One region of the Streptomyces sp. NPDC058221 genome, then DNA from elsewhere that is predicted to be linked to it. Evidence: riboswitches for the same ligand, from Rfam matches in the RefSeq annotation. Region 1 holds a riboswitch; each other region holds the start of a gene.
The links. Region 1 has a riboswitch for cyclic di-AMP ahead of ACFVW8_RS08065 (transglycosylase family protein). Riboswitches for the same ligand answer to the same signal wherever they lie in the genome.

Region 1 (5,700 bases):
CGCTCCTTGACCGCGTCGGGGTCGACCACCGTGTAGCCGGTCTCCCCCGGAAGAAGGTAGTGCAGGTGCTCGCGGGCCAGCCGCCTGACGTAGGCGTCGTCCTGGAGGCGCGCCTTCTCGTCGCGCAGCTCCTCGGTGCGTGCCTCGGCCTCCTGCGCGAGCCGCTCCTGGTCGGCGATCTCGTCGCGCTGCGACACGTACTGCCGCATCGGGTACGCGAGGGCGACCACCAGCGAGCAGACCACCAGGGCCAGGAAGGCCGCCCGGCCGGTGAGGCGGGAACGGCGGGCCTGACGGCGGTTCTGCGACCGGTAGACGCGGGCCGCGGTCTGCTCACCGAGCAGCCTCAGCCGGGTCGCGGTGGAGAACCGGTCCCGGTCCTTCGCGGCCATGTCTCCGCCTCCCCATTACGCACGTCCGTCCCCGCACACGGTACGGGACCGAGTGCGGGGACGGACGGAGGCCGGGGCGCTGGACCCCGTCGGGCTTGCCGACCCCGGCCGTGCGGGTCGACCTGTGGTCAGCCCTTGAAGCGGGGGAACGCCGAGCGGCCCGCGTACACCGCGGCGTCGTCGAGGATCTCCTCGATGCGCAGCAGCTGGTTGTACTTGGCGACGCGGTCCGAGCGCGCCGGGGCGCCGGTCTTGATCTGGCCGCAGTTCACGGCGACCGCGAGGTCGGCGATGGTGACGTCCTCGGTCTCGCCGGAGCGGTGCGACATCATGCACTTGAAGCCGTTGCGCTGGGCCAGCTCGACGGCGTCCAGGGTCTCGGTCAGCGAACCGATCTGGTTGACCTTGACGAGCAGGGCGTTGGCGGAGCCCTCCTCGATGCCGCGGGCCAGGCGCTCCGGGTTGGTGACGAAGAGGTCGTCGCCGACGATCTGCACCTTGGCGCCGATCTTGTCGGTGATGACCTTCCAGCCGGCCCAGTCGTCCTCGTACAGCGGGTCCTCGATGGAGACCAGCGGGTACGCGGAGACGAGCTCCTCGTAGTACTCGGTCATCTCGGCGGCCGAGCGGGACTTGCCCTCGAACTCGTACGTGCCGTCCTTGTAGAACTCGGACGCGGCGACGTCGAGCGCGAGCGCGATGTCCTTGCCCGGGGCGTAGCCGGCCTCCTTGATGGCCTCGACGATGAGGTCGAGGGCGGCGCGGTTGGACTCCAGGTTCGGCGCGAAGCCGCCCTCGTCGCCGAGGCCGGTGGACAGGCCCTTGGTCTTCAGGACCTTCTTCAGCGTGTGGTAGACCTCGGCGCCCCAGCGAAGGGCCTCGGAGAAGGACTCCGCGCCGATCGGGGCGATCATGAACTCCTGGATGTCCACGTTGGAGTCGGCGTGCGACCCACCGTTGAGGATGTTCATCATCGGGACGGGCAGCAGGTGCGCGTTCGGGCCACCGAGGTAGCGGAACAGCGGCAGGTCCGAAGCCTCGGACGCGGCGTGGGCGACGGCGAGCGAGACGCCGAGAATGGCGTTGGCGCCGAGCGAGCCCTTGTTCTCGGTGGCATCCAGGTCGAACATCGCCTGGTCGATCAGCCGCTGCTCGGTCGCGTCGTAGCCGACGAGCTCCGGGCCGATCTGCTCGATCACGGCGAGGACTGCCTTCTCGACACCCTTGCCGTGGTAGCGGTTGGGGTCACCGTCGCGAAGCTCAATGGCCTCGAACGCACCGGTGGAGGCTCCGGACGGGACGGCAGCACGGCCCGTGCTGCCGTCGTCGAGGCCAACCTCGACCTCGACCGTGGGGTTGCCCCGGGAGTCGAGGATTTCCCGGGCTACGACGACGTCGATGGACGGCACGAGGCGATCTCCTTCTGGGATATGACGCTGGTTGTGCAGGGTCACTTTGGCCTTGCGCCAAGAGCCTAACCGGCCCGGCCGTCTCAGTCGGCCGCACGCCCGTCCCCTGGGACGAAAAAGGACCCAAGGGCAGGCATAGCCGGGCATACGACCAGAAATTTACTGGTGAGTAACTACAACAGTTGAACAATCAACACAGAAACGGCAGGCCCCGGCCCGGCACGCACGGGGGGAAGATGCGGCCGGACCGGGGCGGTCGGCGAGGAGGATGCCGAACTGCTTCAGGAGGTGCTGGACTACTTCGCCAGGTGGAGCTGCTGACCCGGGAAGATCATGTCGGCGTCCTCGACGATGTCCTTGTTCAACTTGAACAGCTGCTCCCAGCCGCCCTTGACGTCGTGGTCGGCAGCGATCTTGCTCAGCGAGTCGCCGGTGACGACCTTGTACTCGCCGTCGCCCTTCTTGACCTTGTCGCCGGTCGGCGTGGTGACGGTCTTCTTCGACTCGGCCTTGGGGGCGGCCGAGCGGTCCGAACGGTTGGTGGAGGGGGCCTCGCTGCGCTCGGCCTTCTTCGGCTCGGCCTGCTGGGCCGGCGCCGACTCCTGCTTGGGGGCGGTCTCGGTCTTGCCGGAGCCGGTGTCGACGCCCGGGTCGACACCGTCGTTGCTCAGGTTGCCGGCACCGGCGCAGGACCAGGCGCCCGGTCCCTGCATGTCGAGGAGCTTCTCGGCGACCGCGATCTGCTGGGACTTGCTGGCGAGGTCGGCGCGGGCCGCGTACTGCGTACCGCCGGCGGCGGCCCAGCTGGACTGCGAGAACTGCAGACCGCCGTAGTAGCCGTTGCCGGTGTTGATGGACCAGTTGCCGCCGGACTCGCACTGGGCGACCGCGTCCCACGTGGAGACGGAGGCGGCGGACGCGCCGGTCGCACCCATGAGGGGCACGGCGATGGCGGCACCGGTGACACCGGCGAGCGTGGCGATACGGACGGCCTTGGACGGGCGACGGTGCTTGTTGCCCTTGCTGTTCAGCAGCATCGAGACTTCTCCTCACCGACGCCTACGAGGTGAGCTGTCGGGTTCGGGCCAAGTGAGTTGCCCGGTCGTGCGTCCTAGCGCACGACTTCACCCCAAGCCGCTCCCGATACGTCTCGCGACGACCGGGCCCGGCACTTACCTGGGTCCCCCGCTCCTGCCTACGGCGCTTTACGCGTCTGTTCCCTTCGACCGACGGCAGGATTCGGCGTGACGATCGACGGGGCCCGCGGTGCGAGCGGTTCCGACCGTAAACACACGCAACCCCCACATTCAAAGAAGGACATACCGGATAAACAGCCCGTATTCGCATCTGAAGAACACCTGTTTGCGCAGGTGGGAACGGATGCGGCGGGAGCTCTCGGACAAGATGCATCAGTTCACGCGAAGAGACCCATGTCTCACTTAGTCAAAAGTGGGACATAGGCCTCTTAAATACCCCAGATTCAGGGTGCTTTCAGCTGTTGATCAGACTGCGTGCAGAGCCGTTCTCATCCGGTCTTCACGCCGAGGTCGAGGCTCTGGCCAGGCAGGATGAGGTTCGGGTCGGAACCGACCTCCGCCTTGTTGGCCTCGTACAGCCCTGTCCAGCCGCCGGGCAGATTCTGTGCGTCAGCAATCGCCCAGAGGTTGTCGCCCGCCCGGACGGTGTACGTACCGTCAGCGGCCGGTGTGCCGGTGTCGCGTGCCTCACCGTCACCGCGTGAGGCGTGCCGCCCCGAGTCCCGCTTGCCGCCGTTCCCCTCGGGAGCCGGCGCGCCACGGTGCTTGCCGCCCGTCTCCGTGTCCTGCCCGGCCCCGTCCGAGGCATCGTCGGAGGGGGTGGCCGAGGGCCCGTCCGAGGGGCCGTCCGCGCCGGAGGAGCCGGACGGTGAGGGCGTGGCGGACGGGGTGGCCGACGCGTCGGGCGTACGGTCCTTGTCAGCCGTGTCGTCGGTCGCATCGGTGGCGTCGTCCGACGGAGCGTCCGTCGCGTCCTCGGAGGCGTCGTCGGACGGCTCCGCGCTCTGTGACGGGTCGGCGGACGGCGACGGGTCCGCGGACTCCGACGGGTCGGCGGACGGCGTGCTGCCCGGGTCGACGCCCGGCAGGGACCCGTCCTCGGCGAGGCCGGACACGACGGCACAGCTCGGCCACGCCTTCGGGCCCTGGTCGTCCAGGACCTTCTCCGCCACGGCGATCTGCTGCGAGCGGCTGGCGAGGTCCGCGCGCGGGGCGTAGGAGTCGCCGCCGTAGGACTTCCAGACCTCCTGAGAGAACTGCAGGCCTCCGTAGTAGCCGTTGCCGAGGTCGGCACTCCACATGCCACCGCTCTCGCACTCGGCAACCCGGTCCCACGTCGAGGCGTCGGCGGCGTGCGCGCCGGCCGCACCGAGCAGAGGGATGGCGATGGCCGAGCCGGTCACGCCTGCGGCGACGATGATCGCGGGTGCCTGACGAGGGCGACGGTGTCTGCCGTTCGCGGAGCCCATGAGGATGCCTTCCGTGTGACTGACGAGTGACTGGTGAGTCGAACGGTGAACCTAGCGGGACACGAACGTGTGTCACAAGTCGATGCAGCGGAGATCACGTGAAAGTCACAGAGTTGACAGAGTGTCACTTCGACCGGAAACGGCTTCGGGGGCGAACTCCGAGGGAAGGGTGTGCAGTCCGCGCACGGCAAGCCCCCCATGCCGGAGCAAATCGGCAGGTTCCACCGCAAGCCGCAGGTCCAGAAGGCGTTTCAGCAGCGTGGCGGGCGCGGTCCGTTCCTCCGGCCTGGGCGAGCGGCGCTCCCGGACAGTGAGGGCCGCCGTGCCGTGTCCGAGGTGCTGATTGTCACGCTGCACGAGGCCCCCGCCGGTGCGGGCCGGCCGAAGCGTCCGGGGCCCTGTGGACGGTGCGGGCCGGCCCGCGGACGCCCGATACCGTCGTCATGTGAACCACACCCCGCCGCCCGAACTCTTCACCTGGGAGTTCGCCACCGACCCGTACCCCGCCTACGCCTGGCTGAGGGAGCACAGCCCCGTACACCGGACGACACTGCCCAGCGGCGTCGAGGCATGGCTCGTCACCCGGTACGCGGACGCGCGGCAGGCCCTCGCCGACAGCCGGCTCTCGAAGAACCCCGCGCACCACGCGCAGGACGCCCAGGGAAAGAGCAGGACCGGTATCCCCGGCGAGCGCAGCGCCAACCTGATGACGCATCTGCTGAACATCGACCCGCCCGACCACACCCGGCTGCGCCGGCTGGTGTCCAAGGCCTTCACGCCCCGGACGATCGCCGCTTTCGGACCCCGTGTGCAGGAGCTGGCGGATCAGCTCATCGACGATTTCGCGGCGAAGGGGGAGGCCGACCTGATCCATGACTTCGCCTTCCCCCTCCCCATCTACGCCATCTGCGACCTGCTCGGCGTACCCGAGGAGGACCAGGCCGACTTCCGCGACTGGGCGGGCATGATGATCCGGCACGGCGGCGGTCCACGCGGCGGAGTCGCCCGGTCCGTGAAGAAGATCCGCGCCTACCTCGCCGAACTGATTCACCGGAAGCGGGAGAACCCCGGCGACGACCTGATCTCCGGACTGATCCGGGCGAGCGACCACGGCGAGCACCTCACCGAGAACGAGGCCGCCGCGATGTGCTTCGTGATCCTCTTCGCGGGTTTCGAGACGACCATCAACCTGATCGGCAACAGCGCCCACGCGTTCTTCCGCAATCCCCCGCAGCGTGCCGTCTTCCAGGGTGCGGTCCAGCGGGGCGACGACCGTCTCCTGGACACCGCCATCGAGGAGCTGTTGCGTTTCGACGGCCCGGTGGAGCTGGCCACCTGGCGCTACGCCACACAAGCGCTCGACATCGGAGGAACGCGCATCGGCGAGGGCGAT
Region 2 (5,700 bases), on a different contig from region 1:
TGGTGGCCGGGCACGTCATCGCCGGTTTTCTCTACCTGCTGTTCGCGGTGGGGATGCACAACCAGTAGCCGGCGGCGTCCCCGGGCCCGTCACGCGTCGTCGAGGAGCCGCTCGCGCAGCCGCTCCCGCGTCTCGGGCGTGATCTTCAGCCCTTCCGAGAGGTAGCGGTCGGTGCCGCCCCACGTCTCGTCGATCGTGGCGAAGGCCGCGGCGAGATATTCGCTGTGGGCGCCGAAGAGCGGGCTGAGCAGCTCCATCACCTCCGGCGACATCCCGGCCGCCGAGGTGTCGCTGCGGCGCACCCGGTAGCGGCGGTGGGCGTCGTTGGACTTGAGGTAGTCGGCCTCGATGGTCTCGCGCCCGACGCCGACCGCGAGCAGTGAGACCGCGATCGAGAGTCCCGCCCGGTCCTTGCCGGCCGCGCAGTGCATCAGGGCGGGAACGCTGTCCTCGGCCAGGGCGTGCAGCACGCGGCTGTGCTCGGCCGTGCGCTCCAGGATGATCGTGCGGTAGGAGGCGACCATGCGATGGGTCCCCTTGCCGTCGGCGAGAAGGCTGCGCAGCTCGTCCATGTTGCCGTCGCGCACCATCCGCCAGAACTCGCTGCCGTCGGCGGGGTCGGTGAGCGGGATGTTCACATTGCGCACTCCGGGCAGTTCCACGTCCAGCCCGTCCAGCTTGAGGTCGGCGGCGTTGCGGAAGTCGAAGACGGTGTGCAGACCGAGCCCGCCGAGGAACGCGGCGTCCTCGGCCGTGGCGCCGGCGAGGTGACCGCTGCGGAAGAGCCGCCCGTACCGCACGCGGCGGCCGTCCGAGGTGGGCAGCCCGCCCACATCACGGAAATTTCGGACTCCCGCCAGCTCCGGTTCCGTCGACGGGGTCTGCGGCAGCTGCTGCGTCACGGTCACTCCTGGAGGCTCTGCCGCCGACGCGTGTCGCCGGCGGGTCCACTCTCGGACGATACGACATCGATGACCCGGGCAATCATCTCGGTGACCACCCCTGTGCGGGCCGCCGGACCACCACGGTTCGGGGCCGTGGCGGCACGGGCTGCGACGGCGGTGGTCACGCGGGACGGCAAGGCCCCCCGGTGTGAACGACGGACATGACATGTCCGTATTGAGGCTTTTAGTCGAACATGCCCTGCTTATGCGGGAGATGGTCACCCGCTCGTGAGCGGGATCATATCCGTGACGGTGTGTGGCGGCGGCCCGGCCGGGTAATCCGTACGCCGCGCGGAAAGCCAAGATCCGTAATCCACGGAGTGTGACCGGAATTCCAGGTCGAATTTCCGGTGCGGAATCCGGTGTGGAACCTGTGGCTTGTTTCCGCCGTCCCGGCTCGCTTACGTTCCATGTCAATCCGGATGGAACGCCTAATCCTGCCGCCGTCCGGAATTCGCACCCACTCACCGTGTGGCAGGAGCGGGGGAACCAGGTAAGCCGCCGACCGGAGTGATCCGGCCGGCTCGGGGTGAAGTCGCGCCAGGCGCGGCCGGGCATCTCCAGCCCGAACCCGACAGCTCACCTCGTAGGCGCCGGAGAGGAAATTCTTCATGCCCACACCGGGTAAGCACCGCCGTCCGAAGTCCAGCACCATTGCCCGTGGCGTCGTCGTCGCGAGTGCCGGCGGAGCCGTCATCGCGCTTCCGCTGCTCGGCGCCACCGGTGCCAACGCCGCGGAGCAGGCCGCTCCCGCCACCGCGAAGTCGGCCGCCGCCACGCACGCCTCCCCGGCCAAGCCGGTCGCCGACAAGCAGTCCGGCACCAAGACGTACTCCGTGGTCTCCGGCGACTACCTGTCGAAGATCGCCGCCCAGCACAAGCTCAAGGGTGGCTGGGAGAAGCTGTACCAGGACAACCGCAAGGTCGTCGGCGACGACCCGAGCCTGATCTTCCCGGGCATGAAGCTGACGCTCGGCGGCAAGGCCACCGGCGACGCCCCGACCACCGGCTCGCACACCTCCGCGGGTGCCACCACCCCGTCGAAGGCCCCGTCCAAGGCTCCTGCCAAGACCGAGTCGAAGGCCTCCACGGCCTCCAACTCCTCCTCCGACACCCAGTCGTCCGACGAGTCCTCGGCGGACCAGAGCGCCGCCTCCGGCTACGTCCACCCGGTGCCCGGCAACCACACCACGGCCTACCGCGCCTCCGGCGCCAGCTGGTCCAGCGGCAGCCACACCGGCATCGACTTCCCGGTCTCCACCGGCACCAGCGTGAAGGCGGTCACCTCCGGCACCGTCGTCACCGCCGGATGGGGCGGCGCGTACGGCAACGAGGTCGTCATCAAGCACGCCGACGGTCACTACTCCCAGTACGGCCACATGTCCTCGCTCTCCGTCTCGGCGGGCCAGGCCGTGACCGCGGGCCAGCAGGTCGGCCTCTCGGGCGCGACCGGCAACGCGACCGGCCCGCACCTGCACTTCGAGGTCCGCACGGGCCCGGCGTACGGCTCGGACATCGACCCGATCGCCTACCTGGCGTCGCACGGGATCAACGTCTGATCCAGCAACACCGGTCCGGTAACCAGGACCTGAGCAATGCATAGAGGGACGGTGTGCGGCGGCGCACCGTCCCTCTGCTGTGAAGTGCGCCCGGCATCTGGTGCCGGGCGCACTTATTCCCCCTTTACCAAAACCTGACCAGGTGGTCTATCTCACCACCCGTCAACCCCGTATTACGGTCGCGTAGGTCACATTCGAAGGTGCAGGATATGCCCTTGTGGCAGACGATTCGAGAAACATCCGACAGGGCGTCATCAACCGACAGGGCGCCATCGAGTCGTACGCGGCGATTGGCGACAGCTTCACCGAGGGAGTCGGCGACCTCGGCCCGGACGGAACATTCGTCGGCTGGGCGGACCGGTTCGCGGTACTCCTCGCCGACCAGCTCCCGGACCCCGGTACGGAGGGCATCACAGGTGCCGCGCACGGGAACTTCAGATACGCCAATCTCGCCGTACGAGGACGCCTCCTCGACCAGATAGTCGAGGAGCAGGTGCCCCGCGCCAAGGAACTCGCCCCCGACCTGGTGAGCTTCTGCGCGGGCGGCAACGACATCATCCGGCCGGGCACCGACCCCGACGACGTGGCCGAGCGCTTCGAGCGCGCGGTCGCGGAGCTGACCGAATCGGTCGGCACCGTCATGGTCACCACCGGCTTCGACACCCGCGGCGTTCCCGTGCTGCGCCATCTGCGCGGCAAGATCGCCACCTACACCGCCCATGTGCGTTCCATCGCGGACCGCTACGGCTGCCCGGTGCTCGACCTCTGGTCGCTGCGCTCCGTGCAGGACCGGCGTGCGTGGGACGGCGACCGGCTGCACCTGTCGCCCGAAGGGCACACCCGGGTCGCGCTGCGCGCCGCCCAGGTCCTCGGCCTCGACGTGCCGGCGGACCCGGACCAGGAATGGCCGCCGCAGGCCCACCGGGGAACGCTGGAGGTCAGGCGCGACGACATCCACTGGGCGCGCGAGTACCTGGTGCCGTGGATCGGGCGCCGGCTGCGCGGTGAATCCTCGGGAGACCATGTGGAAGCGAAGCGGCCGGACCTGCTGCCGCTCTGAGGCCGGGGGCTCCCGGCGCCCGGGAGCCCGGTCGGAGTTCGCGGAACGGGTGCCGCTCGGCGAACTCCGGGGCGGTGTCGGCCGGCGACTCGTCCGGGGGGTTACGCGCGTCTCCGTCCGATGTCGTACAGCGGCCGGGCCGGTACGCGTTCCAGCACGCCGCCCGCGAAGACGTCGTACAGCGGCAGTGTCTCCAGGTGGACGTAGCCGATGTGGCAGTCGCAGACGGCGAGCGGGCAGGACCGCGGGCCCAACGCCCGCCGGTAGCTGCCGTCGTACAGATTGCCGAGCTCGGCCTTGACGAAGTGGCAGCGGCGCACCGTGCCGTCCCCGTCGACCGAGACCACCGACTCACCGGTGCGGCAGGGCAGCCCGGCCGACCGGTGCGGATGGCGGCTGTACGGGAACAACGGGTCGATCTCCGTCCACCGGCCGGCCTCCTCGTCCGTATAGCTGTGCCCCTCCGCGGCGTTGCCCCAGAGGCAGACCTCTTCTGGGAGCGCGGCCCGCAGCCGCCGCGCCTCGTCGAGGTGGTCGCCGAGACCGACCACACCGACGCTGTGGCGGATGCCGAGCGACGCCAGCTCTCCGCACCGGGCGAGGAAGCGCTCGGACGGCGTCTGCCCCGGGTGGCACGTGCACCAGAGCGCGATCTTGTCCCGGCCCGCGGTGCCCGCCGCGGCCAGCCACTGTGTACGGCCGCTGAGGTTCGTCTGGATCGCGACCCGGCGGCTCACTGACAACGGGACGACCGGGCCCGGTCGCCACGCGCTCGACGGACCGGCGGCGGTGGCCAGGAACGCCGGCTGGTGTTGGCCCTACGAGCGCACCGTGGTGATCAGCGAGCGCCCCGAGGTGCTGCACCGTGACGCGGCGGGCCGGCTGGACAGCGGCGACGGGCCCGCGCTCGCCTACCGGGACGGGTTCGGGCTGTACGCCTGGCGCGGCATGGCGGTGCCCGCGGACTTCCTCGCGGAGCCGCGCCGAGTGATGCTGGAGTTCTACGGATACGACCGCTGCCTCAGCGAGTCGGGTGCCGAACCGGTCCACCCGGACGGGACGGGCGTCCTCCGGCGGATCGCGCTCGACGGTGACGAGGACGTGGTGATGGTCGGGGTGGTCAACTCCACCCCGGAGCCGGACGGTACGCACCGCACGTACTGGCTGCGTGTACCGCCCGCGACGCGGACGGCGAAGGCCGGCTTCGCCTGGACCTTCGGTCTGCGGAGCGAGTCCTGCCGGCCCGTGCGCCAGACCTGACGGGGTGGTGGGAAAGGGAGGGAACGGAGGCGGTGGGGCGGGGCAGTCAGGCCGTCAGCGTCGCGTGGTCGACGCCGAGTTCACGGGCGAGGGCCTGTTCGACCCACTCCAGCATCGTGGCCCGGGACAGCGGACCCGCGTACGACGTCATCTGCACCGCCAGCCCGTCGAGCAGCGCGGTCAGCCGCCAGGCCACGGACATCGGGTCGTCGCAGTGGAACTCGCCCGCGGCCGCGCCCTCTTCGATGACCTCGGCCAGCTCGGCCTTCCACTGCTGGTCGAGATCGCCCGCCACATTGCGCAGCGCAGGATCACGCAGCGAGGCCGTCCAGCCCTCGATCCACAGCCGCCAGCCCTTGGCCTGGCCCGTCGGGGCGTACCAGCGGACGGCGGCGCGCAGCCTGCGCACCGCGGTGGTGCGGCGGCTCAACAGCTTGCGCAGGTGGGCGAGATCGGCCTCGGCCGCATGGGCGAAGGCGGCTGCGACCAGCTTCTCCTTGGTGGAGAAGTGGTAGAGCACGAGTGCGTTGCTCACACCGAGGACGGAGGCCACGTCGGCGATCCGTACCGCCGCGACACCTCGCACCTCGATCTGCTCGACGGCGGCGCGCAACAGCTCCTCGCGTCGCTCCGCCACACTCAACCGGACTCTTCCCACGGCGTCACCCTAACCAATGACCGTTCCGGGCCAGGCCGTGGGCGGGCCCGGGTCTGCTGACCGGGCGTCACCGTCCGGTCAGCGGTACCAGCCGAAGCGTTCGGCCATCACCGGCAGCCGGTCGGCGACGACGGCGTGTGCCGCCGCCCGCGGGGTGCAGCCGTCCGCCGTGGCCCGGGTCAGCACGAGGTCGATGAGGGCGCGCATCGAGCTCCGGGT
Region 3 (5,700 bases), on a different contig from region 1:
TACGACGGGCCCGCACGAGAGGAATGGGAGGCCGCGGTGCACCGCACCGGTCGGGCGTTCTGAAACGCTTCCGCGTCGTCAGACGAGAAGCTTCGTCTTCGCTCGCTGGTACTCGTCGTCCGTGAGCGCGCCCTTGTCCTTGAGATCGGCGAGCCTGGTCAGGTCCTCGACGTGGTTGCTCTTCGCCGCGCCGCCCGTGGCATCCGTGCCCGCGGCATCTCGCACGTACGCCTTGAAGGCCGCGTCCCGCTCCTTCGCGTCCTTCGCGTCGCGCGTCCCCATGGACCTGCCGCGGGCGAGCACGTAGATCAGGACGCCCAGATACGGCAGCACAAGGGTCAGGATCAGCCAGCCCGCCTTGGCCCCTCCGCCCAGGTCGTCACTGCGGAAGATGTCCATGATGACGCGGAACAACAGGAACATCCACATCACCCAGAGGAAGAACCAGAGCATGGTCCAGAAGAGGTTGAGCAGCGGGTAGTCGTCCATCGTCCACTCCAGGGCGCCGCGTCGAATGGGTGAATACGAAATAATTCATACCACCGCAATTCGCCCATCGCCCGATGGGCTCCGCCCGTGGTACGGGCGGAGGAGCGGGACGGCCCGGGGCCTACACCGCGTGGTCGTCGACGGTGACGTCAAGGGGCGGGGCCGCAGGCGTGGTGGCCATCGGCCCGGGCTCTGCGCCCATCGGCCCGGGCTCTGCACCCATCGGCCCGGGCTCTGCACCCGCCAGGGCGGCGGTGCGACCCGCCTGGGCGCGTGCGGCCGAGGAGGCCTTCCGGTGGTGGGCCAGGATTCCTATGAAGCCCGCGAGGAACCCGCTGACCAGGCCGGATATCGCATGGTTGGCCGCGTTGACCGATTCGCTGTCCGGTATGCCGATGACCGCGTAATTGACTCCCGCGCTCATCACCGCCCCGATCACTCCGCCGATCACGCCGCTGAGAACGGCTCCGCGCAGCGGTGAGGTCGAGGCGGGGGAGGGAGCGGGGGCGGGGGTGAGCGGTGCGGTCATCGGCGGAGGCCCTCCAGACAGGCTGCGATGAGAGACCGTGAGCGGCCTGCGGGGCACGGTGAACAGCGCGCTCCCGCCTCTGCTCGCACGGGCGGCCCACCGGTCCGGGGGCGCAGCAGATACCTTGCGGCAACGCACGTGTTCTTCGCAACACCTTCTCGTTTTCGGCACTTTGAGCATGCGGCGGGCCGGCCGGCCCCGGGTGTGGCCGCGCCCTCGTTTGTCCGGGATGTGCTGTCGTCGTCGTCAAGGCGCGTACAACAGCGTGGGGTTGGGCTGGTCGAGTGGCAACGCCCCATTGGAGTAAGGCAGTTGAAGGAGCAATGCAGGGAGTGCGGTAGGGGTGGGTGAAGGCGTGTGACGGCCGGCCGGGGGGTGGGTCCGTGAGGTGGTCATGAGTGCTTCGAACATGCCGTAGAGTTGTGTTTACCGACGCGGGGTGGAGCAGCTCGGTAGCTCGCTGGGCTCATAACCCAGAGGTCGCAGGTTCAAATCCTGTCCCCGCTACTGAAGAATCAGACCCGGTACGCATACAGCGTGCCGGGTCTGATTCGTTTGTACGTTCGCCGGGCCGTCGGCCCGCCGGCCGGTGCGACCAGCACCGCGTACGTACTCCCATTGGCCGTCGAGGAGTCGCCCCGCGACCGCGCTCCGGGAACTCTGGGAGTGGTGCGCGGTACCGTCCGCGGCCGTGGATGCACCGGGCAGGAGACCACAGGTGGGGAAGCGGGAGCAGCGGCGGGGGAGGCGCGTCGAGGAGATCCGGAACCGGCGGCTCGTCCGGGCGCTGCCCGGCCTGATGATCGTCGGGGGGTTGCTGTTCGACTTCCTGACCCCGCCCGCCTTCACGGCCGTACCCCTGTTCGCGGCGGCCCCGCTGATCGCCGCGCCGTTCTTCTCGCTCGCCGGCACCATCCGGGTCGGAGCGGCCGCCCTGGTGGCCGTCGCCGTGCTGCGCCTCTACAGCGGCACCCTTTTTCGGGTCGTGCCCTCCATCGAGCTCCTCACCGTTCTCACGGTCTCGGTCCTCGCGGTCTTCATCAACGCGGTCGTACGGCGCAGCAACGAGCAGCTGGCCTCCGCGCGGGTCATCGCGGAGACCGCCATGCGGGCGGTGCTGCCGACGCCGTCCGACCGGATCGGCGGGCTGCACGTGGCCGCGCGGTACGAGGCCGCGCAGGCGGACGAGTTCGTCGGGGGCGACCTGTTCTCCGTGACGGACACCCCGTACGGGGTGCGGCTGGTGGTCGGGGACGTACGGGGCAAGGGGCTGGACGCGGTGGAGGCGGTGGCGGTGGTCATCGGCGCGTTCCGGGAGGCGGCCGAGCAGGAGCGGTCGCTGGAGGGGGTGGCGCAGCGGCTGGAGCGTGCGCTGGCGCGGGAGTCGAGCCGGCGGGGCGGTCTCGACGCGTTCGAGGGGTTCGTCACCGCCGCGCTCGCCGAGATCCCGCCGGGCGCGACCCGGGTACGGATCCTCAACCGAGGCCACCCCGAACCGCTGCTGCTGCACACGGACGGGGGGCTGGACGTCCTGCGGCCCTCGCTGCCCGCGCTGCCGCTCGGGATGGACCTGGGGGTGTGGCCGGATCGCGCCGACGAGTGGGAGCTGCCCGCCGGGTCGACGCTCCTCCTCTATACGGACGGCCTCTCCGAGGCCCGTAACGGCGAAGGCGTCTTCTACGACCCCGCCGAGCGGCTGCGCGGACGGATCTTCCCGGGGCCCGAGGAGCTGCTGTCCGCGCTGACCGATGACGTGCGGCTGCACACCGACGGGGTGACGACGGACGACATGGCGCTGCTCGCGATCGTGCGGCCCACGGAGGGGCAGCCGGAGCGGCGCACGACCGTCAAGATCGTGGGCCTGGGGGGCGGCACGGGATGACGGGGAGAGGCCGGGGCGGAGCTTCGCGACGGAGGCGCCGCGGTGGTTACCACCGTCCGTGACCGTAAGACGTCACTCCGCATAACATTTGACGCAACGTCAGAAAGCGGATAACGGCCGAAGGGCGATCAACTCGCCCGATTCCACCCGGTTGTGTCCCGTAAAGTCCAGGCCAAGGACGTGAATGATCAGTCGGAACGGCTTGGAATCGGACCCGGGTGTCTATTAACGTTCGATAACGCAGCGCGGTTGTCCCAGCCGCCGTCAGAGGCGGCACCGTGCGCGAGCGCCGAATTCCGCAAGGGAACCGGGGAACCACCTACATGGGGTGAATCGGGCATCTCTGTCTCGTCGAGAGGCGGAGGAACCCGTAGGAGACCTTCCTGCTCCGAACCCGTCAGCTAACCCGGTAGGCGAGAAGGAAGGAAAGGAGTGCGCCCCAGTGGCGTCCAACAAGCCTGCCCCCGAAGCACCCTCCCGGTTCGTCCCCGAACACGGAAATGACTTCGGAACCGGGCCCGGTGCCGCTTATGGCACCGACTACGGAACCGACTACGCAGCCGGTTACGGAACCGATCGGGGCAGCGAGTTCGGCAACGGCTTCCGCACCGACGACGCCGAGTCGGACAAGGCGTGGGAGGAATGGAACCCCACCGAGGAGTCCGTCCGTCCCGTGCGCGGCAAGCACCGCGTCGCCAAGCAGCGCAATGGTCTCGCCCGAAGCTCCACCGTCCTCGGCGTCGGTGTCATCGCGGCCGTCGGCGCGGGTGGCATGGCCACCGCGCAGAGCAAGCCGCCGGTCTCCATCTCTCTACCCGATTCCATCTCGGACAAGCTCCCCGAGGCCAAGTCCCTCCCGGGTGTCGGCGCGTTGTTCTCCGGTGAGTCCGAGGCGGAGAAGGCCGAGGCCGAGACCGCTGCCGCCCCGCTGACGACGGCCGGTATCACCACCACCGAGGCCGAGAAGGGCACGACGGACGCCGGCGAGGCGCTCCGCGCCCGCATCCTCCAGCAGGCCGAGCAGCAGCAGGACTCCGCCGACGCCGAGGCCAAGGCAGCCGAGGAGAAGGCCGCCGCGGAGAAGGCGGCCGCCGAGGCGAAGAAGCAGCAGGACGCCGCCGAGGCCAAGGTCGCTGCCGCGAAGAAGAAGGCCGCGGAAGAGGCGAAGAAGAAGGCGGAGGCCGTGCGGCTGGCCAAGCTCGCCGCCAGCTACGCCATCCCCACCTCCTCGTACACGATCACCTCGACCTTCGGCGAGGCCGGTTCGATGTGGTCCTCCGGCTACCACACGGGCCTCGACTTCGCGGCGCCGACCGGTACCCCGATCAAGGCCATCCACAGTGCCACCGTCAAGTCGGCCGGCTGGTCCGGCGCGTACGGCTACCGCACGGTCCTGGAGCTCGACGACGGCACGGAGCTGTGGTTCTGCCACCAGTCCTCGATCGGCGTCAGCGTCGGCCAGAAGGTCACCACCGGAGACACCATCGGCCGCGTCGGCGCGACCGGCAACGTGACCGGCCCGCACCTCCACCTGGAGGTCCACACCCCCGACGGCACGGGGATCGATCCGATGACCTGGCTGCGCGCCCGGGGCCTGACGGTCTGAGGCCGCTGTACGGTTCCGAGCCGGGGATTCCCGGCTCGTTGCCGTGCCCCGAGCCGCTCGTGGGCCACTGAAACGCCGGCAGTCCTGACGCTCACCCCCCGACGCCGGGGCTGCCGGTCCGCATGTCTGCGCTCGCCCCGGCGGCATGCCGTCGCCGCTGTGGCTGTAGCTGTAGCTGTAGCAGCCATGGAATAGCCGGGGCGGTGCGACGGGTTGTTCCACCCATGACTTCTCTTCGCAAGCTCGGCTCCTCCGGCCTCCAGGTCTTCCCGCTCGCCCTCGGCGGCAATGTCTTCGGCTGGACCGCCGACGAGGCGCAGTCCTTCGCCGTTCTCGACGCGTACACGGCGGCCGGCGGCAACTTCGTCGACACCGCCGACACGTACTCCTCCTGGGTCCCCGGCAACGAGGGCGGCGAGTCCGAGACCGTCCTCGGGAAGTGGTTCGCCGCGAGCGGCAGGCGTTCCGACGTCGTCCTGGCCACCAAGGTCGGCGCCCACCCCTCGTACAAGGGGCTCGCCGCCGCCACCATCAAGGCCGGGGCCGAGGAATCGCTGCGCCGGCTCGGCACGGACTACATCGACCTCTACTACACGCACTTCGACGACGAGACCGTCCCGGTCGAGGAGATCATCACGGCCCTCGACCAGTTGGTGAAGGAGGGCAAGGTCCGGGAGATCGCCGCGTCCAACATCAGCGCGGAGCGGCTCCGTGCCTCGCTCGACTTCTCCGAGCGCGAGGGACTGGCCCGTTATGTGGCGCTCCAGCCGCACTACAACCTCGTCTCGCGCGACACCTACGAGGGCGCGCTCCAGGACACCGCCGCCGACGCCGGACTGGCCGCCGTGCCGTACTACGCACTCGCCGCCGGCTTCCTGACCGGCAAGTACCGCCCCGGTACGACCGTGGACAGCCCCCGTGCCGGCGGTGCCACCCAGCACCTGGAGAGCGAGCGCGGCCAGAAGGTGCTTGCCGCGCTCGACAAGGTGGCGCAGGAGCGGGGTGCCGAGATCGCCACCGTGGCGCTGGCCTGGCTGGCCTCCCGGCCGACCGTCACGGCCCCGATCGCCTCCGCCCGTACGGTCGAACAGCTTCCCGCACTGCTGGCCGTCGCCGAGCTGCAGCTGACCGACCAGGACCTGACCGAGCTCACCGAGGCATCGGCCTAGGGCTGCCGGCCGTACGGGGGTTGCC
Region 4 (5,700 bases), on a different contig from region 1:
CTCGCCGCGCTCGACGAGGAGTCCATGGAGAACCAGCGCGACGTCGTCAAGAACGAGCGCCGCCAGCGCTACGACAACGTCCCGTACGGCACCGCGTTCGAGCGGCTGACCGCCCTCGCCTACCCGGAGGGCCACCCGTACCACCACACCCCGATCGGCTCCATGGCCGACCTGGACGCGGCGACCCTCGACGACGCGCGGACCTTCTTCCGGACGTACTACGCGCCGAACAACGCGGTGCTCTCGGTCGTCGGTGACATCGACCCGGAGCAGACACTCGCCTGGGTCGAGAAGTACTTCGGCTCCATTCCCTCGCACGACGGCAAGCAGCCGCCGCGCGACGGCACGCTTCCCGGTGTCATCGGCGGCGAGCTGCGCGAGGAGGTCCGCGAGGAGGTCCCGGCGCGCGCCCTGATGGCCGCCTACCGGCTGCCGCACGACGGCACCCGGGAGTGCGACGCCGCGGATCTCGCGTTGACGGTGCTGGGTGGTGGCGAGTCGTCCCGGCTGCACAACCGCCTGGTCCGCCGGGACCGTACGGCCGTCGCGGCCGGCTTCGGACTGCTGCGGCTGGCCGGCGCGCCCTCGCTCGGCTGGCTGGACGTCAAGACGTCCGGCGGTGTCGAGGTCGCGCAGATCGAGTCCGCCGTCGACGAGGAGCTCGCCCGGTTCGCCGGTGAGGGACCCTCGCCCGAGGAAATGGAGCGGGCGCAGGCCCAGTTGGAGCGTGAGTGGCTGGACCGGCTCGGCACGGTCGCGGGCCGCGCCGACGAACTGTGCCGGTTCGCCGTGCTGTTCGGCGACCCCCAGCTCGCCCTGACCGCCGTGAACCGGGTGCTCGACATCACCGCCGAAGAGGTTCAGGAGGCCGCCAGGGCCCAGCTGCGCCCCGACAACCGGGCGGTGCTGGTCTACGAGCCCGTCGAGCCCGCGGAGCCCGCCGAAGAGGCGGAAGACGGCGCCGCCAACGACACCGACGCGCACGAAGGAGCGGACAAGTGAGCGACGCTGCCGCGACTGGAGTTTCGATGGAGTACCACCCGCAGCCCGCCCCCGGAGCGGCGAGGCCCTGGGCCTTCCCCGCGCCTGAGCGCGGCTCCCTGCCCAACGGCCTCACGGTGCTGCGCTGCCACCGCCCCGGCCAGCAGGTCGTCGCCGTCGAGATCTTCCTCGAAGCCCCGCTGGAGGCCGAGCCCGAGGGTCTGGACGGAGTGGCCACGATCATGTCGCGCGCCCTGTCCGAGGGCACCGACAAGCACAGCGCGGAGGAGTTCGCCGCCGAGCTGGAGCGGTGCGGCGCCACCCTGGACGCCCATGCCGACCACCCCGGCGTCCGGGTCTCCCTGGAGGTGCCCGCGTCCCGGCTGGCCAAGGCGCTCGGCCTGGTCGCCGAGGCCCTGCGGGCACCGGCCTTCGCCGACAGCGAGATCGAGCGGCTGGTGAACAACCGGCTCGACGAGATCCCGCACGAGCAGGCGAACCCGGCCCGGCGCGCGGCCAAGCAGCTCTCCAAGGAGCTCTTCCCGGCCACCGTCCGTATGTCGCGCCCGCGCCAGGGCACCGAGGAGACCGTGGAGCGGATCGACTCCGCGGCCGTGCGCGCCTTCTACGACGCCCATGTGCGGCCGTCCACCGCGACCGCGGTGGTCGTCGGGGACCTCACCGGCATCGACCTGGACGCACTGCTCGCCGACACCATCGGCGACTGGTCGGGCAACACCTCCCAGCCCCGCCCCGTCCCGCCGATCACCGCCGACGACACCGGCCGCGTGGTCATCGTGGACCGCCCCGGCGCGGTGCAGACGCAGCTGCTGATCGGCCGGATCGGCGCCGACCGGCACGACAGCGTCTGGCCGGCCCAGGTGCTCGGCACCTACTGCCTGGGCGGCACGCTCACCTCCAGGCTCGACCGGGTACTGCGCGAGGAGAAGGGCTACACCTACGGCGTACGTGCCTTCGCCCAGGTGCTGCGCTCCTCGGCCGCGGACTCCGCCACGGGGGCGACCGGCGCCGCGATGCTGGCCATCAGCGGCTCGGTGGACACCGAGTCCACCGGTCCGGCGCTGGAGGACCTGTGGAAGGTGCTGCGGACCCTGGCCGCCGAGGGCCTGACGGACGCCGAGCGCGAGACGGCCGTGCAGAACCTCGTGGGCGTCGCCCCGCTGAAGTTCGAGACGGCGGCCTCCGTCGCGGCCACCCTCGCCGACCAGGTCGAGCAGCACCTCCCGGACGACTACCAGGCACAGCTGTACGCGCGCCTGGCGGACACGGGCACGGTGGAGGCCACGGCGGCCGTGGTCAACGCCTTCCCGGGGGACCGGCTGGTCACGGTCCTCGTCGGGGACGCCGCACAGATCGAGGAGCCCGTCAGGGCGCTCGGCATCGGCGAGGTCTCGGTCGTCACCGGCTGACCGGTCAATCACCCTGACAGCAGGGCAAAAGGGAAAGCCTCCGGCAGTCACTGAACCGCCGGAGGCTTTCCCTTTTGCCTGCTTTGGGGGAGAGGTCGCCTGTCTGTCCTGTGGGATGCGCTACAAAGCGGCCTGTCCGTTTGGTGCGGAGAAGCACCCCCGCCTAGCGTCGGCCCGGCTGTCCGTCACCCGTATGCCGCATCCGCGACGTACCGGACAGCCATCGCCGAGTCCCCGTCAGGCGCGAGCCGGGGGAGCCGGGGACCCACGCAGTCCCTGGGGTGAATCGGATGCCCGTGCCTCTGTGAGGCTGGTGGATCCGTAGGAGACCTTCCTGCTCCGAACCCGTCAGCTAACCCGGTAGGCGAGAAGGAAGGAAAGGACCAGCCACTTCATGGCGTTCACCCGTGCCACCGGGAAGCACCGTGCCCCGAGCCGTCTGACGCGCTGCGGCGCGAAGGCCGTCGGCATCGCGACCCTGGCCACCACCGGCGTCATCGGCTCCATGGCCTCTCCGGCCCTCGCCGCGGACACCGAGACCCCTGTCACCGGCGAGACCGGCCTCACCCAGGTCATCGCCATCGAGGGTGACCTCGCCGACCGGATCGCGGCGCAGGCGGACGTGCAGCAGCACCAGGCCGACGTCGCCGCCAAGGCGAAGGCGGAAGCCGAAGCGAAGGCGAAGAAGAAGGCCGAGGCCAAGGCCAGGGCGGCCGCGAAGGCCAAGGCCGCCGCCCGCGCCGAGAAGGCCCGCGAGAGCAAGGCGCGTGCCGCCCGCTCCGCCGAACGCGCCCGGCTCGGCACCTTCCAGCTCCCCGTCGCCGGTTCCTACGTGAGCACCGGCTACAAGTCCAGCGGCTCCATGTGGTCCTCCGGCAGCCACTCCGGCATCGACTTCCACGCCGCGTCCGGCAGCTCCGTCGTCGCCGTCGGCGCCGGTACGGTCGTCGAGGCCGGCTGGGGCGGCGCGTACGGCAACAACATCGTGCTCCGGATGACGGACGGCACGTACACCCAGTACGGCCACCTCTCCTCGATCGGAGTCTCCGTGGGGCAGAGCATCGGCCAGGGGCAGCAGATCGGTCTCTCCGGATCGACCGGCAACTCCACCGGGCCGCACCTCCACTTCGAGGCCAGGACCACGCCGTCCTACGGCTCCGACATGGACCCGGTCGCCTACCTGCGCGCCCACGGCGTCACCGTCTGACCGAAGCGGACCACCTCGCTGAAGGCCCCGGCACCAACGCCGGGGCCTTCGGCGTGCCCGGCCGCCGGAGCAGGGCGTGGCACCCGTTCCCGAACCTCTCGGTGACCAAAAGATATTCATGAATTTCCACCCGGCATCGGAAATGCGGCGGCATTGCAATAGAGTCACAGGATAGGCGTCGATCGGCCGCGTTTCGCGGGGATTAAGGCGGAGGTTCGGACATGCGCATTCCGGCGCATTCGGTATGCACGGCAATCCGTGACGACATCGTCTCGGGTGTCTTCGAACGCGGCAGCCGACTCACGGAGGAGGTGCTCGCACGCCGTTACGGGGTCTCCCGCGTCCCGGTGCGCGAAGCGCTGCGCACCCTTGAGTCCGAGGGTTTCGTGGTCACCCGCAGGCACGCCGGGGCCTGTGTCGCCGAGCCCGACGAGCAGGAGGCGGCCGATCTGCTGGAGGTCCGGATGCTGCTGGAGCCGCTCGGCGCGGCCCGCGCCGCCCGGCGCCGCACCGACGCCCACCTGAAGGTGCTGCGCGGTCTGGTCAGGCTGGGGCAGGAGCGGGCGCGCCGGGGTGAGGGCGAGGACCTGCGCTCACTGGGCGGCTGGTTCCACGAGACGCTCGCCCAGGCCTCCGGCAGCCCCGGCCTGATCGCCCTGCTCACCCAGCTCCGGCACAAGATCGCCTGGATGTACGTGGTCGACCAGCCGGCCCGTCCGGCCGACTCCTGGGCCGAGCTCGGGGCCATCGTGGACGCTGTGGCGCGCGGCGACGCGGAGCGGGCGAGAGTGCTGGCCGCCCAGCACGCCGAGCGGGCCACCGACGCACACCGGCTGCGCCGCCCGGACCGGCCGGGTTCCGGCACCGTTCCCCGCGCCGGCCGGGTGAGGACTTCGCAACATGTCGTAAACACCCCGAGCGGCCGGCTTTAACAATTACGCCGTATACAAATAACAGTATTCAGGGGGGCTTCTTTTTGCTGCCCTGAATTCGGTGCTGCACTGAATTCGGTGAAGTGGCCTGTCCGGATCCTGTCCGGATTGGCCGGCTCCTTGTGTAAACGAAAGAGCCGCGGCTCCCGGTCGAGGGGGCCGCGGCTCATCCGCAGGAATTCCGGCAGTCGTGACCGCTGGATCAGACGGTCTCCGGGAGCTCGTCGAGCCCCTCGGCGACCAGCTTGGACAGGCGGTCCAGAGCGGCTTCGGCGTTGTCGGCGTCGGACGCGAGGATGATCTCCTCGCCGCCCTGCGCGCCGAGCCCGAGCACCGCGAGCATGGACGCGGCGTTCACCGGGTTGCCGTCGGCCTTGGCGATGGTCACGGGGACGCCGGAAGCCGTGGCGGCACGGACGAAGATGGATGCGGGGCGGGCGTGCAGGCCCTCGGCCCAACCGACGTTGACGCGGCGCTCAGCCATGGTTCTGCCCTTCACGAATCAATGGTTGTCTAGACCAGTCTCTCATGCAGTGCGCAATGCTCCGGCCGACCCGCGGCCCGTCCGCGGCCCGCGTCCTGCCGTCGGCCGGCCACCCCCAGACTGCCCCGGCCCCGGCCCCCACGCGACCGGTGACCGAGCCGTAGGCTTTGCCCATGGAGCCCTCTGTGGAGCAGAGTCCGCATCACGCCTACCCCGATCACTGGGAGGCGGACGTGGTGCTCCGCGACGGCGGCACCGCGCGGATCAGGCCGATCACCACGGACGATGCCGAACGGCTGGTCAGCTTCTACGAGCAGGTCTCGCCCGAGTCGAAGTACTACCGATTCTTCGCGCCGTACCCGCGGCTCTCCGCCAAGGACGTCCACCGCTTCACCCATCACGACTACGTCGACCGGGTGGGACTCGCCGTCACGGTGGGCGGCGAGTTCATCGCCACGGTCCGCTACGACCGGATCGACGCGCACGGCAGGCCCGCGTCGGCCCCTGCGGACGAGGCGGAGGTGGCCTTCCTCGTCCAGGACGCGCATCAGGGCCGCGGGGTCGCCTCCACCCTGCTCGAACACATCGCCGCCGTCGCCCGGGAACGCGGCATCCGCCGTTTCGCCGCCGAGGTGCTGCCCGCCAACAACAAGATGATCAAGGTGT

Region 2: linked by a shared signal. The riboswitch ahead of ACFVW8_RS09430 (peptidoglycan DD-metalloendopeptidase family protein) and the one ahead of ACFVW8_RS08065 (transglycosylase family protein) in region 1 are both predicted to bind cyclic di-AMP.
Region 3: linked by a shared signal. The riboswitch ahead of ACFVW8_RS21640 (M23 family metallopeptidase) and the one ahead of ACFVW8_RS08065 (transglycosylase family protein) in region 1 are both predicted to bind cyclic di-AMP.
Region 4: linked by a shared signal. The riboswitch ahead of ACFVW8_RS28615 (M23 family metallopeptidase) and the one ahead of ACFVW8_RS08065 (transglycosylase family protein) in region 1 are both predicted to bind cyclic di-AMP.

Annotation. Positions count from the first base shown of each region.
Region 1 is NZ_JBHVWF010000016.1:27,844-33,543, reverse strand. Features, by position in the region: gene ACFVW8_RS08075 (septum formation initiator family protein) at 1-392, opposite strand, end outside; gene eno (phosphopyruvate hydratase) at 521-1,801, opposite strand; gene ACFVW8_RS08065 (transglycosylase family protein) at 2,098-2,838, opposite strand; cyclic di-AMP (ydaO/yuaA leader) riboswitch at 2,843-3,014, opposite strand; gene ACFVW8_RS08060 (transglycosylase family protein) at 3,327-4,307, opposite strand; gene ACFVW8_RS08055 (cytochrome P450) at 4,753-5,700, shown strand, end outside.
Region 2 is NZ_JBHVWF010000020.1:4,560-10,259, forward strand. Features, by position in the region: gene ACFVW8_RS09420 (DUF6126 family protein) at 1-68, shown strand, start outside; gene ACFVW8_RS09425 (tyrosine-protein phosphatase) at 90-902, opposite strand; cyclic di-AMP (ydaO/yuaA leader) riboswitch at 1,363-1,552, shown strand; gene ACFVW8_RS09430 (peptidoglycan DD-metalloendopeptidase family protein) at 1,556-2,503, shown strand; gene ACFVW8_RS09435 (SGNH/GDSL hydrolase family protein) at 2,721-3,563, shown strand; partial or broken gene ACFVW8_RS09440 (STM4011 family radical SAM protein) at 3,665-4,294, opposite strand; partial or broken gene ACFVW8_RS09445 (DUF6745 domain-containing protein) at 4,335-4,823, shown strand; gene ACFVW8_RS09450 (TetR/AcrR family transcriptional regulator) at 4,870-5,460, opposite strand; gene ACFVW8_RS09455 (Glu/Leu/Phe/Val dehydrogenase dimerization domain-containing protein) at 5,560-5,700, opposite strand, start outside.
Region 3 is NZ_JBHVWF010000067.1:12,116-17,815, forward strand. Features, by position in the region: gene ACFVW8_RS21615 (NAD(P)/FAD-dependent oxidoreductase) at 1-63, shown strand, start outside; gene ACFVW8_RS21620 (SHOCT domain-containing protein) at 79-489, opposite strand; gene ACFVW8_RS21625 (hypothetical protein) at 611-1,018, opposite strand; tRNA gene ACFVW8_RS21630 (tRNA-Met) at 1,452-1,525, shown strand; gene ACFVW8_RS21635 (PP2C family protein-serine/threonine phosphatase) at 1,818-2,900, shown strand; cyclic di-AMP (ydaO/yuaA leader) riboswitch at 3,178-3,331, shown strand; gene ACFVW8_RS21640 (M23 family metallopeptidase) at 3,343-4,506, shown strand; gene ACFVW8_RS21645 (aldo/keto reductase) at 4,731-5,675, shown strand; gene ACFVW8_RS21650 (PrsW family glutamic-type intramembrane protease) at 5,672-5,700, opposite strand, start outside.
Region 4 is NZ_JBHVWF010000112.1:14,872-20,571, forward strand. Features, by position in the region: gene ACFVW8_RS28605 (M16 family metallopeptidase) at 1-1,002, shown strand, start outside; gene ACFVW8_RS28610 (M16 family metallopeptidase) at 1,029-2,411, shown strand; cyclic di-AMP (ydaO/yuaA leader) riboswitch at 2,626-2,793, shown strand; gene ACFVW8_RS28615 (M23 family metallopeptidase) at 2,806-3,618, shown strand; gene ACFVW8_RS28620 (GntR family transcriptional regulator) at 3,840-4,550, shown strand; gene ACFVW8_RS28625 (HPr family phosphocarrier protein) at 4,753-5,034, opposite strand; gene ACFVW8_RS28630 (GNAT family N-acetyltransferase) at 5,208-5,700, shown strand, end outside.